Siphonobacter curvatus: one gene and its partner. The protein of the gene in region 1 binds, or shares a complex with, the protein of each later gene. Links are inferred from orthologs where the notes say so. Each region holds a gene or a part of one and is shown on either strand. Other genes may lie near its edges.

Region 1 (8,088 bases):
CGGGCCGGCTGCGGAATGTGACGATGCTTTCTGAAAAGACAATTTCCTACCCGGCTCTACGCGTTGGCGTAGTAGTAATAATAAGAAGCCGTGTACAGAAAAGTTGCCATGGTGTTCAATAGACCCGGCAAAAGTATCCGGGAATTTTGGAATCGCCAAAGAAATGACTGGAAATGTTACGGGCATCGGGAAGCTCTGCTCGTTTATGCTAAACATTTGCAAGAGGGCAACGTCTAAGCGTAGGTAGCTGGCAAAAAATTTTTGAGTTACTTGTGTTCGTACTTCTAAATAAATCATGCATTATGGCTAACCTTCAGCGAACATTTATTAGTCAGGAAGAATACCTGCAAATCGAGCGTACCACAACCGTACGAAGCGAGTATTTCAACGGCCAGCTCCTGGCCATGAGTAGTTTGAATGAGCGAGTGGCCGACACCGTTAGCGTACACGATGCCATTCAGGCCAACCTGAGCCGGGCTATCCAAGAGCAGTTAAGCGAACGGGGAAGCGGGCATTGTTTCACGGACGATCAGCGAGTTTTCGTAGCCGACAAGAATTTCTACACGTATCCCGATTTGGCCATTACGGCGGGTGAACCCCAATTTTCGGACGATCAGGTCGATACGCTGCTGAACCCGACGGTATTGATTGAAGTTTCTTCGGCGGGTAGTAGTAATTACGACCGGGGGAGTAAGTTTGAAAACTACCGGAGTCTCGAAAGTCTGCAGGAATATCTGGTGGTGGATTCCCGTCGCATCTATGCCGAGCTATGGCGAAAAAATGAGTCGCAGCACTGGGCTCTGGTACTACAGGCTGAGCACGGTTCGGATATGGTGCACCTGCAATCGATTGATGCGTATCTGCTGATCGATGACGTGTACAACCAGATTGAAAATTTACCGGAAGAAGAATTTACGATCCGGTAATCCTTTTTTCGTAACGCTTTGAGGAACAGAAGGACGGCGGCAAATCTTCGCAAAAAACGGAGCCTTGTCGCCGCTTTTTTTGAGGAACAAGCTGGCCCTTTCCCGAAGGACAAACGAAAATCCGTTCGTAACTTCACGGCATGGAAGATAAGCAGTTTGTGGTTTCGGCACGGAAGTATCGTCCGGTGACATTCGATTCGGTAGTGGGACAGTCGCACATTACAACGACGCTCAAAAACGCCATTCGAACCCATCACCTGGCTCAGGCCTTTTTGTTTTGCGGTCCACGGGGCGTAGGCAAGACGACCTGTGCCCGTATTCTGGCAAAAACGATCAATTGCCTTCGTCTGGACGATCACGTAGAACCCTGCGGGGAATGTGAAAACTGCGTGGCGTTTCAGAACAATGCTTCGCTGAACGTACACGAATTGGATGCGGCCTCCAACAACTCCGTCGAAGACATTCGGAACCTGATCGATCAGGTACGCTATCCGCCCCAGATGGGTAGTAAAAAAGTGTACATCATTGACGAGGTACACATGCTTTCGACGAGTGCCTTTAATGCGTTTCTAAAAACGTTGGAAGAGCCGCCGAGCTACGCCATTTTCATTCTGGCGACGACGGAGAAACACAAAATTCTGCCCACGATTCTGAGTCGTTGTCAGATTTTTGATTTCAACCGGATTCAGATCAAGGATATGGCCGATCACTTGGCCTCGATCGCTCAGCAAGAAGACATTATAGCGGAGTACGATGCTCTGGAGCTGATCGCTCAGAAAGCCGACGGTGGGTTAAGGGACGCTTTGTCGATGTTCGATTTGAACGTTACCTTTTCTAAGGATGGTCAGATTCATTACCACGATGTATTGAATAACCTGCACATTCTGGACTACGATTATTACTTCCGCCTGACTGATGCTTTGTTGGCAGGAAGTGTACCCCAGACCTGGCTCCTGTTCGACGAAATTCTGCGAAAAGGCTTCGACGGACACCAGTTTGTGGTCGGGTTAATCGAGCATTTCCGAAATCTGATGGTCTGTAAAGATCCATCGACGGTACGCTTATTACAAGTTTCTGAATCGGTCCAGAATCGTTACCTCGAACAATCGGCGAAAACCTCGCTGTCGTTCCTACTATCGGCGATGAGCCTGGGCAGTCAGTGCGACATCAATTACAAACAGGCGAAACAGCAACGGCTGCACGTTGAGATTACGCTTTCGAAGATGGCTCACCTGCCTTCCGTACTCAATCTGGCCGGGTTGCCTACGCAGTCCGATACGGAAGAAGCCGAAAAAAAAAAGTCAACTGAACCCGTAACGTCACCCGTAGTTAGCCAAACGGCCGTTACTCCTCCCCCGGTTGTTACGCCGGTCCTTCCTGCTGTCGTAGCAGAAACGCCTGCACCTGAGCCAACCCCTGTGGTTGCTCCCGTAATAGCTCCACCCGTGGTGGCAGAAGTGCCTGCGGAGCCGGTTACGCCTCCACCGCCTGCTCGCCCAGTCAAAGCGATGAACGGTAGTTCCCGGTTGAAGGTGACCATTGACCTGAATAATTTCGAGGAGAAATCAGAAGCTTCTTCGGAACAGAAAGAGGCCATTATTCAACTTCGACAGCCGTATACGGAAGAAGACCTCCACAAGGCCTGGGCAGAATTCGTAGAAATTCGTCGGGGAAAAGGCTCGATGACGGAAGTGGTTATGCTGGATCGTGTTTTCACCCTGGAAGGGCACGTTATTCAGTTAGGGCTGGACAATCCGGTACAACTGGAACTACTCAGCGATTTGAAAACGGACTTGCTGACGTACCTGCGGCAGACGCTAAAGAACGGTCAAATTCAAATTCACGGCTTTCTGGTTGAACATCAAACGAGTCGTCAGCCCTATACGCAGGCCGAAAAATTTAATTATCTCGCTGAGAAAAATCCCGCTCTGCTCGAATTAAAAAATAGTCTGGGATTGGATTTCGACTGGTAAAGTCTGGTTAATCCCGGTATTGTTAGCCAGATGTACCGCTTCCCTCCTAACATTCAGTATCTTTGCCGCCGCGAATTGGAGTAGATGACTCCGCGTGGCCCATCACGAATGAAACAAATAGACGTCTGCCTGACTCCCGAGTTGCTGTATCAGCACAAAATTGATAATGCTATTGTTGTGGTTGTGGATATTTTTCGGGCCACTTCCTGTATGGTTACTGGCTTCGCATATGGCGTACAATCGATTATTCCAGTGGCGAGTATCGATGAGTGTGTTAAACTACGCGATCAGGGCTACTACGCCGCTGCAGAACGCAACGGCATGACTCCCGATGGTTTCGATCTGGATAACTCTCCCTTCAGTTACATGAACGAAAAGTTTGTCGGTTCGACCATTGCCGTAACCACTACAAATGGTACGCTGGCTATTACTAAGTCGCGGGCTGCAGTGAAAGTGATGATTGGGTCATTTCTGAACCTGGAAGCATTAGCAGCCTATCTGCGAACGCAGCAGTACGACGTGCTGGTGCTATGTGCGGGCTGGAAAGGCAAACCCAACCTGGAAGATACCCTGTTTGCCGGAGCGTTGGTGAATCGGTTGCAGAATGACTTCATGATTTCCGAAGACGCCGCTATGATGGCTCAACGCTTGTACGTAGGAGCTCAAAATGATTTACTGGGCTTTGTCGCTAATTCTTCCCACGTACGCCGCCTGCACCGATTAGGCATTCACAAAGACATTTCGTATTGTCTACAACATGACTTGTATGATGTCCTGCCGGTTTTACGGGGCAATCAACTGGTACGGATGTAGTATTCTTATTTTTTTATACCGGACGCAGACAGAAGCTAGCTTCTGTCTGCGTTCTTGTTTCAAACCCCTTCTCCTGTCGTGTATGAGAAAATCCTTTTTATTATTAGTATTGAGCTTACTAGCCTTTACCAGCTTTGCTCAGCAAGTAAAAAAACGTAAGCCGGTCCGTAAGAAAGGAACGGTAACCGTAAAGGCTCCTGCCGCTTCGCAAACCGCTCTGGATGCTCATCCCTTGCAGGCTGGGCAGGCGTTTGCGTATGATGTAGTGAAAGGCACTTTGAGTAAAACAGATGCAGCAGATGCTGAGAAACGCTACGCGGATTCCTATACCCTGACCCTAAACGCCGGAGAGGAAGTACGGCTGGAAGTAGCTTCGGATTGGTACCGCGTTTCCTTTTCCCTGGAAACGCCCGATAAACAAGTAACGACTCAAACGGATCATGAAGAGTTTCCGGGCTTTAGTATCCAGAAACTGAAATATACAGTACCCGCGTCTGGTACGTACACGTTGCGAATCTCCTCAACCGATCCGAACCAGACGGGAGATTATCTGATCCGAAAATACCTGCTTCCGTCGGAATCTGTCTTACCCGCAGAAACGGCGAGTTTCTGTGATCGGATTCACTTTTTGCTAGCCCAGCACCAAGATCATTTTTCGCGGATTAAAGGAAAGAAAACTCGTACGGATAAGAAAGCGGGCATAACGGAACATTACCAGACCGCCTTTGCCTTTCTACCCGGAAAGCCTTCCGAAATTTTATTGGAAACCGAACAGGAAAAAATGAAGTATCAAACGATTCTGGCAGAATTTCCTACGAAAGAACAGGCTTTGCAAGTCCACAAAGAATATATACAGCAAATGAAAACGTGCCTGGATGGCTGGCAAAGTGATGAATTCTCGGGTGAAAAATTTCAGGAATTCAGTATGTCGAGTTATACCGACTTTTTAACCCTAACGTTAAGAGAAGCAGGAAAGAAAAAATATCAGGTTGTACTGGGCTTGGACTAGAGGAGAATTTTGTAAAAGAAAAGCCCTAGTTAGAAGGTTAATAGGAAAATATATTCAAAAAAATACTCTTTTTTACTAACAAATGGTAATAAAATGAAAATAGGGAGGAATAATCCTGTTTTCAGGCTATTCTCTCCCTAACTTTGTCATTCACCGATTAAGTTAAAGGTGTGGGTTAATTCTTGAAAAACCGTTTGGCCTTGCCGGACGGTTTTTTTATTGCAAAGCATCTTGGACGGCGTGGAAGTCGTATGTGACTCCAGCCGCGATCCTTTCCAACGATGACACCTCTTCTAACGGGAGGTATGGGCCCCTGGTGAAGAGGCATGTGTTTGTGTATGACTTTCGAGTAAGCCGCCGATTACTCCCAGGACAATAGCCATAAGCAGTAAATAAATAATCTTTTTCATAACGGAAATAGAGCTACAGATTTTGCCCGTATAAAACAGACAAAGTCTATACGTATTAAAGGTGGGGTTAATTCATTTCCCGTAGCGGCTGGGAATAATGAATATCAGTTATTTACTTTTACAGAAACAGAGTCAATACTGAATGGTAACCGTTTCTAAGAGGGCAGGACGAATACGGATTACCTAACAAAGCACGCATGGAGGCTAAAAAATATTGTTACTATTCGTTATTTGGTATTATTTGCCCGATAAATGGATAAATTTTCTCGATAAATGGAATGCGTAAGCGATAAGGTGGTCGTCCTTTTTAGCTAGCATTTACAAGATCGTCTAAGCAGATTTACAGATAAACGTAACTCGTTATGATACGCAAATTCGAAGTAGGCGAAAAGGTAAAATGGTCTAAAGAGCTGGATATAATCCGGGAAGTATTAGAAAACCGCATGGATCAGGATATGGACCGGGAACTCATTGAAACGAGGGATCTTAGCAGTATTGAAATGACGCCTCGTCCCCGCGTATTTAAAGGAATGGTTCGTTGTGGCTGGAATGACTTACAGGGTAATTGGCAAAGTGGCGTATTTCATCAGGATGAACTTATTTCTGTATGAGGAAGCGATACGGTTATCCTTGATGAGTACCGCTTAAAACTACGCTATTTGTAAAAGAAACTTGCCCCTATCAACTCTGATGAAGGTTAGTTCGATTGCTAAGAATTAAGCTTGCTACTTTCCAGTAATTTATACACGTATTCCTTATAGCTTGCCCCAATCGGAATCTCGATTTTCCCCAGTTGAATCTCGCTGGCGGTATAAGAACTGATCTTATCGGTGTTGATGATAAACGATCGATGTACCCGTAAAAAAGACCTACTCTTTATTTCTGATTCCATGGCCCCAATTTTGTACTTGGCCGTGATGGTATGATCGGGCATGTGAAAGACTAAATAATCCTTAACACTTTCAATGAACAGAATCTGATCTAAGGGCAAACGGTGGATTTTACCCGCAGCACGTACATGCAAAAATGACTGACTGGCTACGGATTCAACCGGATTGACCACTGCTATACGTCTCAGGTAACGGTCTATTGCGTTGATGAATCGATTGAAAGTGATAGGTTTTAGCAAATAGTCCACTACATCCAGGTCATATCCGTCCAGTGCATATTCCCGATAGGCAGTCGTAATAATCACGGCAGGCGGATTTTTTAAGGCTCGGAGAAACTCCAGTCCCGTAAGTTTAGGCATATTAATGTCCAAGAACAAAAGATCCACGGGTGTTGACCGAAGTACCTCCAGGGCTTTAACCGCATTGGGACAGCTGGCTACTACTTCAAAGCTATCCAGATGAGATAAGTGGTTTTTGATTAGGTTGATGGCCAAGGGTTCGTCATCCACCAGAAGACATCGTACTTTCATAGGCTTAGCAATAGTTCCTCAAATTGATTTGTAGCGTAACGTCGAAGTGATTATGCTCGGCTGAAACCAGCAGGCTATGGTCATCCTTATAGACTAACGTCAACTGCTTCCGAATATTCGCCAGTCCAATTCGATCACCGTAAGTTTGGCCCGGCTCCGCTACAAAATCATTGGTAATTTTGAAACGAAAGATTTGATCGCTGAGATCAAGTGCAATATCAATTACCGGATTTTCTAGGTCATCGCTTGTGCCATGCTTAAATGCATTTTCAACCAGAGATAACAGGATCAGCGGTGTAATACGGGCATCTTGGTCGATATAATGAGTAAAGTTGATCCGAAGCCGCTCATCATACCTTAATTTTTCCAGAGCAAGGTAATTTTTAATAAGATTAATCTCTCCGGAAATGGGTACAAATGGCTGATTGCAGCGATACAGTACATGATCTAGTATTCCGGAAAGGTCTGCAATGGATTGAGAAGTTACGGGCGAATTAATCAGAGATAAGGAATAAATATTATTAAGCGTATTGAAAAGAAAATGAGGATTAAGCTGTGCTTTCAAGGCGTATAATTCGGCCTGAGCTTTTTCCTTTTCTAACACTAAACGTCGCTTTTGCCCGATGTACTGATCCTTCATTAACTTGGCAAAAGCGAAAATCCAGGCCATGGAAAAAGACAATGCGAAATAATGCATAACCAGCTTCGGAATATCCGTCATAATCTCCCCGATAGATTCCTGCTTAAAAGGAGGTGTCCTAATCAACGGTTCGACTAAATAAATGACGGCTATCCGGGATAGTACTGAAATTAGATAGCTTCCCGCAAGGAATAAAAGAGGGATCATGTAATAACGATCCGGATTAAGTAACTGAGGAATGATAAGATAGGCTACGAAATAGGAGGCAATCATGGTAACCGTTATGTAGTAACAATGCCGATAAAGAATTTTATCAAGCTCCTCAAACTCCTCGATATCGTAACGATTGAGGAAGATAACAGCAACTAACAGCCAGAATACGATATGGCTCAGCAATCGGTGCGACGAACTATACGCAATGATTTTATCCAGTAGCGACATGCCCAAAAGTAAGTTACTCGAATATAGCAATCAGCTTTCGGCGTTCAACAGAAAATAAGCGACGATGTATGCGGGAAAAGTAACGTCGGTGTGCTTCTATCAACCATTGAGGGTTATTCGTCGTCGTTTAGTCATCGTCTATAAGTACAGCGATTTTTAATACGCTCTCCGTGTTTTCTTTGTCAGCAATAGGTTGGATGGCCACCAGGTAAACGGTTTCCTACCTACGCTAGCTTCTGTGAAAAGAAATGAAATCTTCGAATTACCCCATGAAGTCCTTTCGATTGATCCTCAGCTCAGTACTTTTTCTGCTGTCTTTTGTGCCCGGAACGGGCCAAATTTCAAGTTCTCCATGGACGGCTCATGAGTTGGATTCACTGCTCGAAAAAAAGAGAAAGGAATCCGGGACAGTTGGTCTGGCTGCTGCCATCATCATTCACAGAAAAGTAGTATGGA
Region 2 (8,051 bases), on another replicon or contig:
GTTTAGCCAAATACAAAGGCATAAAAACCTTTCAAAACTTCCTGTTTTTTACGTTCATTGCCAGTTTTATTCTTTTGAGAATAATTCAACCTGATCCGATGAAATAGATCCTAAAGGGCTAGATAATTCTTTCCTTAACAATGAATACTCTAAAACAAAGCGTAGTTCGAATGTGGCTGTTTCTAAGCTTAGTAAGTAATAGCGTACAGGCTTAGTCTCTTATTACACGGCTGGATCAGTTATTGGCTCGCCAGATTCTGGGCAACGGGCCGGGCGTAAGCATCGGCGTAATACATAAGGGGAATATTGTGTATGCGGGAACGGCTGGGAGGGCTCAAGTGAATACGCGGGAGAAAATCAGTTTGCGAACCAGATTTCGCATGGCTTCCGTCTCTAAGCAGTTTACTGCCATGGGCGTGTTGCTGCTGGAAGAAGAGGGAAAACTAAAACTAACGGATCCTTTAAGTCAGTTTTTCCCGGAATTTCGTACGGAGCTATCTTTGCACATTACCCTGCAACATTTACTGACGCATACCTCAGGTATTCGGGATTATGAAGAGTTGATGGACAGTACTTGGCACCGTCAGATTCTGGATGAAGATGTAGTTAAATTATTGCAGGATCAAACGCAAACGTACTTTAAAGCGGGGACTCAATTTCGATACAGTAATTCAGGATTCTGTTTACTGGCCATGGTGGTTCAACGGGTGTCCGGTCAGGCTTATGGGAAGTTCATGAAAGAACGACTGTTTCTGCCCCTGGGCCTAAAAGAAACGTTTGTATACGAAGCTGGGAAAGCGTATCCGCATCGGGCTTTGGGTTATACCGTCACGGACGAAGGAAATACGCAAGAATCCGATCAGAGTCTGACGAGTGCTACCCGGGGAGATGGCTGTGTGTATACCTCGCTGGCCGATTACTTTCGCTAGCATCAGGCCTTACAGCAGGGCAAGCCCTTAGACTTAATCAAAAAATTGCAGACGATAGCTTTTACGTTTCCGGAGTTACCCGGTTCAGGATACGGTTTAGGCTGGTTTATTCGAAGAACATCTCCCATCGAGTTATTCCACAGCGGCACAACCAGCGGTTTCAGTAATGTAGTTATCCGTATTCCTGAAAAAGACGTCTTGCTGATAATGTTCTCGAATCGGGCCAATCATCACGCATTTTTCAATGAAGTATTGACCGTACTACAAACGGAACCCGATCTAAAACCGCAAATGAATTGGGAAATCTTTCATCACCTGACGAATTAAAAAAAGGGCCGTATCTGTAAAATCAGATACGGCCCTCGCTTTTTTTACTGCTTATGTTCAGTCTTCTTCTCTTCTGCCAGTAGCTTTAGAAGTACGCCATTCGTCCAGCCAAAGCCATCTTGCAGCGGATATTCACCGCCGCCGCCGAGCAAGGAAGTGTCGTACACATTATATTTTTCTACCATACGGCCCGTGGCTTTGTAAACCCGAACGTTTTCTTCCACCCAGATATCCCGGATTTCTTGGGCTAAGTCCATTTCTTTATAATTCCGCAAGCCCTGAATAGCCATCCAGTGCAGAGGAGCCCAGCCATTGGGAGCATCCCATTGCTGTCCGGTTTGAACCAAGGTAGTAGTAAGCCCACCCGGTTTCAGGAAATCATCTTTTAATCGCTTTGCTACTAATCTTGCCTGATCTTCCGTAGCAATATTAAAGAATAGGGGATACACTGCTGCCAGGGAGGCAATGGGTGTTTGTTTGGCTTCTTTGAAATCGTAATCGTGGTAAAATCCGTCTTCCTTATTCCAGCAAAACTGCTGAATAGCCTTCTTACGCTTTTCAGCCAGGTTTTTGAAGCTTTGGCTATGAGCCTGATCATTGATCAGTGTATAACCTTCTGCCAACGTCATTTCCAGTTCGTACAACAGACAGTTCAAATCCACCGGAATAATATCCGTCGTATGAATCGTTCCCATCGTCTTGCCGTCCCGGAACCAGCGAGCGGTAAAGTCCCAGCCTGATTCAGCACCCGCCCGAATGTCGCGGTATACTTCTTCGGCTTTGCGGCCGGTGTGTTGGGCGATGGCTACGTCTTCCTTATAGGCTTCCGGACGAGGCGTATCACTATCATCGTAATACCGATTTAACTGATAGTTACCCGGTAGACGAACCACGCGTCGGTATGCTTCACCCGGTTTAAGATCACCCGTCTTTTTCATGTCATCCTCGTTGGTAGCCCCCATCCAGAAATAGTATTCTTTCAGTAACTCGGGCAAGTACTGAGCGATGATCTGATCATTATTGCGGGTTTCGGCCAGCAATCGAACCATCAACGAAAAGTACGGTGGCTGCGAGCGACTCAGGTAGTAACTCCGGTTGCCGTTAGGAACATGCCCCTGATACCGAATGAGGTGAGCGAAGTTAGAAACCATCCCTTCAATGAGAGAATCTTCACCTGCTTCCTGTAACCCTAGCATCGTGAAGTAGCTATCCCAGTAGTAAATCTCTCCGAAACGACCCCCGGGTACGACATAGCTACGGGGTAATGCCAGCAGAGAGCCCTTCACTTCACCCGTAGGCTTCCGAGTCAGGATCGGCCACAAGGCGTTGATATGAGCCTCAGGCGACAAAGACGTATCCGAAACAAAGTGATTATTAGGAGCATCCGGGAAGCGGAAATACTCGTTAACAAATGCCCTTAAGTCGAACCCTTCTTTATCTTTCTGTTCTTCATAAGCCCTTAAAATCTGCTTGGCAGGAATGAGTGGCTCCGCGTCGGCAAAGGTCTTGGAGTCCGGGAATAGCTCCTTCATCTGGACATCTACAAAGAGTTGTCCAAATTCTACATCAGGACTCGGGGGAGTCTGAAGTTCGGCCGGTGTACAGGCAAGTAGTAACAAGGGAATTGCTAGAATAGATAGAACACATGAACGAAGTATAAAGGGCATAGAGCTAAATAATAATGCTTAAGGGTTTTTAGAAACGTTTCTGAGTATCAGGGCAATAAAAGTAGAGAAAGCTCTACAGTGCCCCTAAAAGTGGGCAAATATCACCTATTTATGTATGTAACGAAGCTAGAGCTAAGATTCATATCTAAAAGAAGTATAGTTAGCTGAAGTAGAAACGTACGTAAAGTTTTAGCTCTTGGTAAATAAATCTTACACCTTGTGATAAAATGTTGTACTTTCGCCCTCTAAATTATATTTTCGGGTATCCGAAAAATACATTGTTTAAACTCGTTTAAACTTCTGATAGTCAATGAAATTTATCGTCTCGTCTTCGGCATTGTTGAAACAACTGGCGGCTATCAACGGAGTCGTAGCGTCCAATCCGATTGTTCCGATTCTGGAAAACTTCCTGTTCCAACTCGAAGGGAGTCTACTAACGGTAACGGCCTCTGATTTGCAGACGGTTATGATTACCGAAATAGAGGTCGAATCTTCAGATAAAGGTTCCATCGCTGTACCGGCTAAATTGCTCCTCGATACGTTGCGGGGTTTACCCGAACAACCCATTACCTTCAAAATTGATGCCGAAACGTTCGGTACTGAAATCGTCTCCGAGAACGGTCGGTACAAACTTTCCGGTGAGAATCCAATTGACTTCCCGAAAGTTCCGGCAGTTAACAAAACCTTATCGATTGAGGTAGCGGCAGAAGTGTTGGGTAAAGCCATCGCGAATACGAGCTTCGCAGCCAGTACCGATGATTTACGGCCCAACATGACAGGGATGTATCTTCAACTGGGGGAAAGCAATGCGACCTTCGTCGCCACGGACGGACACCGGCTGGTACGGTATCGTCGGCAGGATCTGCGTTCGGCCAATACCAGTACCATGATCATTCCCCGGAAAGCACTGAACCTGCTAAAATCTTCCCTGCCTTCGGATGACACAACCGTAAAGGCGGATTTTAGCCAGTCGAACGCGTTCTTTACCTTCGGTAACATCAAGATGATTTGCCGATTGATCGACGAGCGTTTCCCGGATTATGAAAACGCGATTCCCGTCAACAATCCGAATATCTTAACGATTAATCGACTCGAATTGCTGAGTTCGCTGCGTCGGATTTCTATCTACGCCAATAAAACGACTCATCAGATTCGACTGCGAATTTCGCAGGACGAACTCGTGATTTCAGCGGAGGATCTGGATTACTCCAATGAGGCATCCGAGCGTTTGGTTTGTGACTATAGTGGTGATGATCTGGAGATTGGTTTCAACGCGAAATTCCTGATCGAAATGCTGAATAACCTCAGTTCCAATCAATTGCAGTTACGTTTGTCTGCTCCCAACCGGGCGGGTATCCTGGTCCCCAACGATCAGGACGAAAACGAAGACATTTTGATGCTGGTGATGCCGGTCATGCTTAATACGTATGCCTAAAGATTTTTAAAGATGAAATAAAAAGAGCCTTTCGAAAGAAGGCTCTTTTTATTTGTTAATTCGTTGGATAAAAGACTTTTCACAACGAACTTCACGTTATTGATTCTGATAAATCCCTTCTTGTTTAACACGATGAAAACACTTCGACTCGTAGTAGTCCTGCTACTGACTGGACTGACCTTTCAGACCAATGCTTCGGATGAGCCTAAAAAAGAGGGAATCCAGTTTTTTCACGGTACGTGGAAACAGGCCTTAGCGAAAGCCAAAGCTGAAAACAAAATGATTTTCCTCGATGCCTATACAACCTGGTGTGGTCCCTGCAAGTGGATGCAAACCAAATCGTTTCCGAACAAACTGGTAGGGGATTTGTATAACAGCAAGTTTATCAACGTGAAACTGGATATGGAAGCGGGAGAGGGATTGAAGCTGATTGATCGCTATCCCGTAGAAGGTTTTCCAACGCTGTTTTTCATTGATTACGAGGGAGAAGTGGTACTAAAAGAAGCAGGAGCCAAAACGCCCGAGCAATTGATTGCCTTTGCAAACGAAGCCATTGAGCAGTAATAAACTACTAGTACATAGGTAGAGGAGTCGGTAAGGAAACTTGCCGACTCTTTTTTATGGAAAAAATACAATTTAAGAAGCGAGTTATCACGCAGATTAGAACCTGATAATCGATGCTTCACGGCAACAGCTACTAGCCCATTGTAAACCAGCTAAGGCAGACTCTTACAGTGTCAAGAAAAATTTACAAAAACTTTTCCTAAACACTTGTTTATCAAATAGAAAACCGCTTATTTTGCAACTCTGTTTAAAGATCGAACAAAAGGTCGCTGTTCAATATGGTTGGCAGAACTGTATGAACCTCTGATTATCAGACCACTGAGTTTATTTGTTCGGTTGCCACGTCAATTTCGGTTTTACCCGGTTTTGAACGTCAGAACTGTTACTGACTCCAGTACTTGAATGCCCAGGTGCAATGGAGTTGAGTAGTAAGCTGACAGGATGCTTCTTCCCGTATCTCGGGATTTTGGATGCGTACAGGCTTTTTTTTAGCCCATCTGGTACGCCCCGCAAGTCTCCTCTCCGCTTTCCTTCTCGGTACGTTACTGGTTTTCAAAATTTTTCAGGGAATTTCTGTCTTGATACGGTAAACAGCAGAAAAAGCACTACTTTTGCAGTCCGTTTTCTGAGGCCCCCAGGTGGGAGAGCTGATAACCAATTAAAAATCAAGAAGATGTCTGGTATTATTGGGAAGAAAATTGGCATGACCAGCCTCTACAACGCTGACGGCACCGCCGTAGCTTGTACGCTGATTGAAGCCGGTCCCTGCGTCGTGACGCAAGTAAAGACCGTCGAAACGGATGGCTACCAAGCTGTTCAGTTAGGTTTCGGCGAGAAAAAAGAGAAAAACACTTCCAAGCCGCTGGCTGGTCACTTCAAAAAGGCCGGTACAACTCCCAAGCGGAAGTTAGTAGAGTTCAAAACTTTTGAACAATCACTGAATTTAGGCGATACGATCGATTCTACGCTGTTTGCTGAAGGTGAATTCATCGATGCAATCGGTACGGCTAAAGGTCGTGGTTTCCAAGGCGTTGTGAAACGTCACGGTTTCGGTGGGGTAGGCGGTCAAACGCACGGTCAGCACAACCGTCAGCGTCACCCGGGTTCGATTGGTGCCTGTTCTTTCCCTTCACGGGTATTCAAAGGCCTTCGCATGGCAGGTCGGATGGGTAACAACCGCGTTAAAATCCAAAACCTGCAAGTACTTAAAGTGTATCCTGAGCAAAACCTGATCGTGATCAGCGGTTCAGTTCCGGGTGCCAAAAATTCATTTGTAATTCTTGAGAAATAGGTTCGTGTGAGTCTTCACACTTGCTTCTACTCAACGTAGCACTTGACAAGAAATGGAACTGTCCGTATTTAATATTCAAGGCCAAGAAACGGCGAAGAAAGTAACACTGTCTGAGGACGTGTTTGCAATTGAGCCTAACGAGCACGTAATGTGGCTCGACGTAAAGCAATACTTGGCTAATCAGCGTCAGGGTACGCACAAAGCTAAAGAACGTTGGGAAGTAGCCCGCTCAACCCGTAAACTGATGCGTCAGAAGGGTACCGGCGGAGCTCGTCACGGTTCTTTCAAAGCTAACATTTTCAAAGGTGGTGCTCGCGTGTTTGGTCCTAAGCCCCGCGATTACTCCTTCAAACTGAATAAGAAAGTGAAAAGCCTGGCTCGTAAATCAGCTTTGGCTTCTAAAGCAAAAGACGGCGTAGTAACCGTTGTCGAAAACTTCACTTTCGATTCTCCTAAGACCAAGCAATACATTTCGGTTCTGAACGCCTTCCAGGCGGGTGAAACGAAAACCCTGCTGGTTCTGCCGACGGCTGACAACAATGTATTCCTGTCAGCTCGGAATCTGCCCAAAGCCAACGTGCTGCCCGCAGATCAGTTGACTACCTACGCTTTACTGAATGCCGATCGTTTGATCATTGCTGAAGGAGCGTTAGAGAAAATCGAAGCATTATTGAACTAATCCGTTGGTCCGAAAGGCCTGGAGATTAACGACAAAAGATTATGAGCATCATCATTCGCCCGCTCCTGACTGAAAAGTCAACGGCTCAGAACGAGCAAGGAAAGTACGGCTTCGAAGTGGCTCTTACGGCCAACAAGGTCGAGATTAAGAAGGCCATCGAAAAAATGTACGGTGTGAAGGTTGAGTCAGTGAATACGGTTCGTCAAATCGGGAAGAAAAAATCTCGCAGCACGCGTACCAAAATCACGGCTGGCTTTACTTCCACCAAGAAGAGAGCGATCGTTACTGTTGCCGAAGGTGAAGTAATCGATTTCTATCAAGGCATTTAATTCAACATCCCCCTCCTCCAGGATGCGTTTTGAACAGGTTAGGCTGGCAGTGGAGGACATAGCCTGACCGTAGCAATTAATCCAATGGCAATCAAGAAGTTGAAGCCTGTTACGCCGGGAACCCGCTTTCGTTCGGCCCCGACGTTTAACGAAATTACGGCTAGCAAACCTGAGAAGAGCCTCTTAGAGCCTCTGAAAAAATCAGGTGGTCGTAACGATCAGGGTCGCCGTGCGATGCGTTACATCGGTGGTGGACACAAGCGTAAATACCGGATTATCGATTTCAAACGCGATAAACAAGGCGTTTCAGCAGAAGTAAAAACGATCGAGTACGATCCTAACCGTTCGGCTCGTATTGCGTTAGTTCAATACGCAGATGGCGAAAAACGCTATATCATCGCTCCCCAAGGTTTGACCGTAGGTCAGACGATTGTAGCTGGTGAAGGCGTAGCTCCTGAAGTAGGTAACGCATCTCCTCTGATGGCTCTGCCCATCGGTACGATTGTTCACAACATTGAGTTGAAGCCTGGCAAAGGTGGTCAAATGGCCCGCAGTGCTGGTACGTACGCTCAGATTGTAGGACGTGAATCGAAATACGTAATTCTGCGACTTCCCTCAGGCGAAACCCGTATGGTACTGGGTTCAGGTATTGCAACCGTAGGTTCAGTATCGAATGCCGACCACATGAACGAAAGCCTGGGTAAAGCAGGTCGCCGTCGTTGGTTAGGTCGTCGTCCTCGCGTTCGTGGTGTAGCAATGAACCCAGTTGATCACCCGATGGGTGGTGGTGAAGGCCGGGCTTCTGGAGGACACCCACGTTCACGTAAGGG

The links.
Region 2: the proteins of C5O19_RS24225 (region 1) and dnaN are in contact, whole or in part, in a cryo-EM structure (PDB 8GIZ), measured with the Escherichia coli proteins. The link is inferred for Siphonobacter curvatus from one-to-one orthologs.

Annotation. Positions count from the first base shown.
Region 1 is NZ_PTRA01000008.1:133,965-142,052, forward strand. The notes cover bases 495-3,482. They hold C5O19_RS24225 (DNA polymerase III subunit gamma/tau), read left to right. Parts: upstream 495-1,066; coding sequence 1,067-2,899; downstream 2,900-3,482. Other genes in these bases: C5O19_RS24220 (Uma2 family endonuclease), read left to right, coding at 495-926; C5O19_RS24230 (2-phosphosulfolactate phosphatase), read left to right, coding at 3,008-3,482. In the rest of the region: C5O19_RS26115 (hypothetical protein), read right to left, coding at 1-297; more of C5O19_RS24220, read left to right, coding at 303-494; more of C5O19_RS24230, read left to right, coding at 3,483-3,712; C5O19_RS24235 (hypothetical protein), read left to right, coding at 3,795-4,721; C5O19_RS24240 (hypothetical protein), read left to right, coding at 5,494-5,742; C5O19_RS24245 (LytR/AlgR family response regulator transcription factor), read right to left, coding at 5,841-6,551; C5O19_RS24250 (sensor histidine kinase), read right to left, coding at 6,556-7,632; C5O19_RS24255 (serine hydrolase domain-containing protein), read left to right, coding at 7,902-8,088. UniProt on the Escherichia coli protein: Part of the beta sliding clamp loading complex, which hydrolyzes ATP to load the beta clamp onto primed DNA to form the DNA replication pre-initiation complex.
Region 2 is NZ_PTRA01000001.1:162,132-170,182, forward strand. The notes cover bases 2,345-5,295. They hold dnaN (DNA polymerase III subunit beta), read left to right. Parts: upstream 2,345-3,233; coding sequence 3,234-4,358; downstream 4,359-5,295. Other genes in these bases: treF (alpha,alpha-trehalase TreF), read right to left, coding at 2,345-2,923; C5O19_RS00635 (thioredoxin family protein), read left to right, coding at 4,491-4,922. Also shown: more of treF, read right to left, coding at 1,301-2,344; rplC (50S ribosomal protein L3), read left to right, coding at 5,596-6,213; rplD (50S ribosomal protein L4), read left to right, coding at 6,266-6,892; rplW (50S ribosomal protein L23), read left to right, coding at 6,934-7,221; rplB (50S ribosomal protein L2), read left to right, coding at 7,306-8,051. UniProt on the Escherichia coli protein: Confers DNA tethering and processivity to DNA polymerases and other proteins. Acts as a clamp, forming a ring around DNA (a reaction catalyzed by the clamp-loading complex) which diffuses in an ATP-independent manner freely and bidirectionally along dsDNA.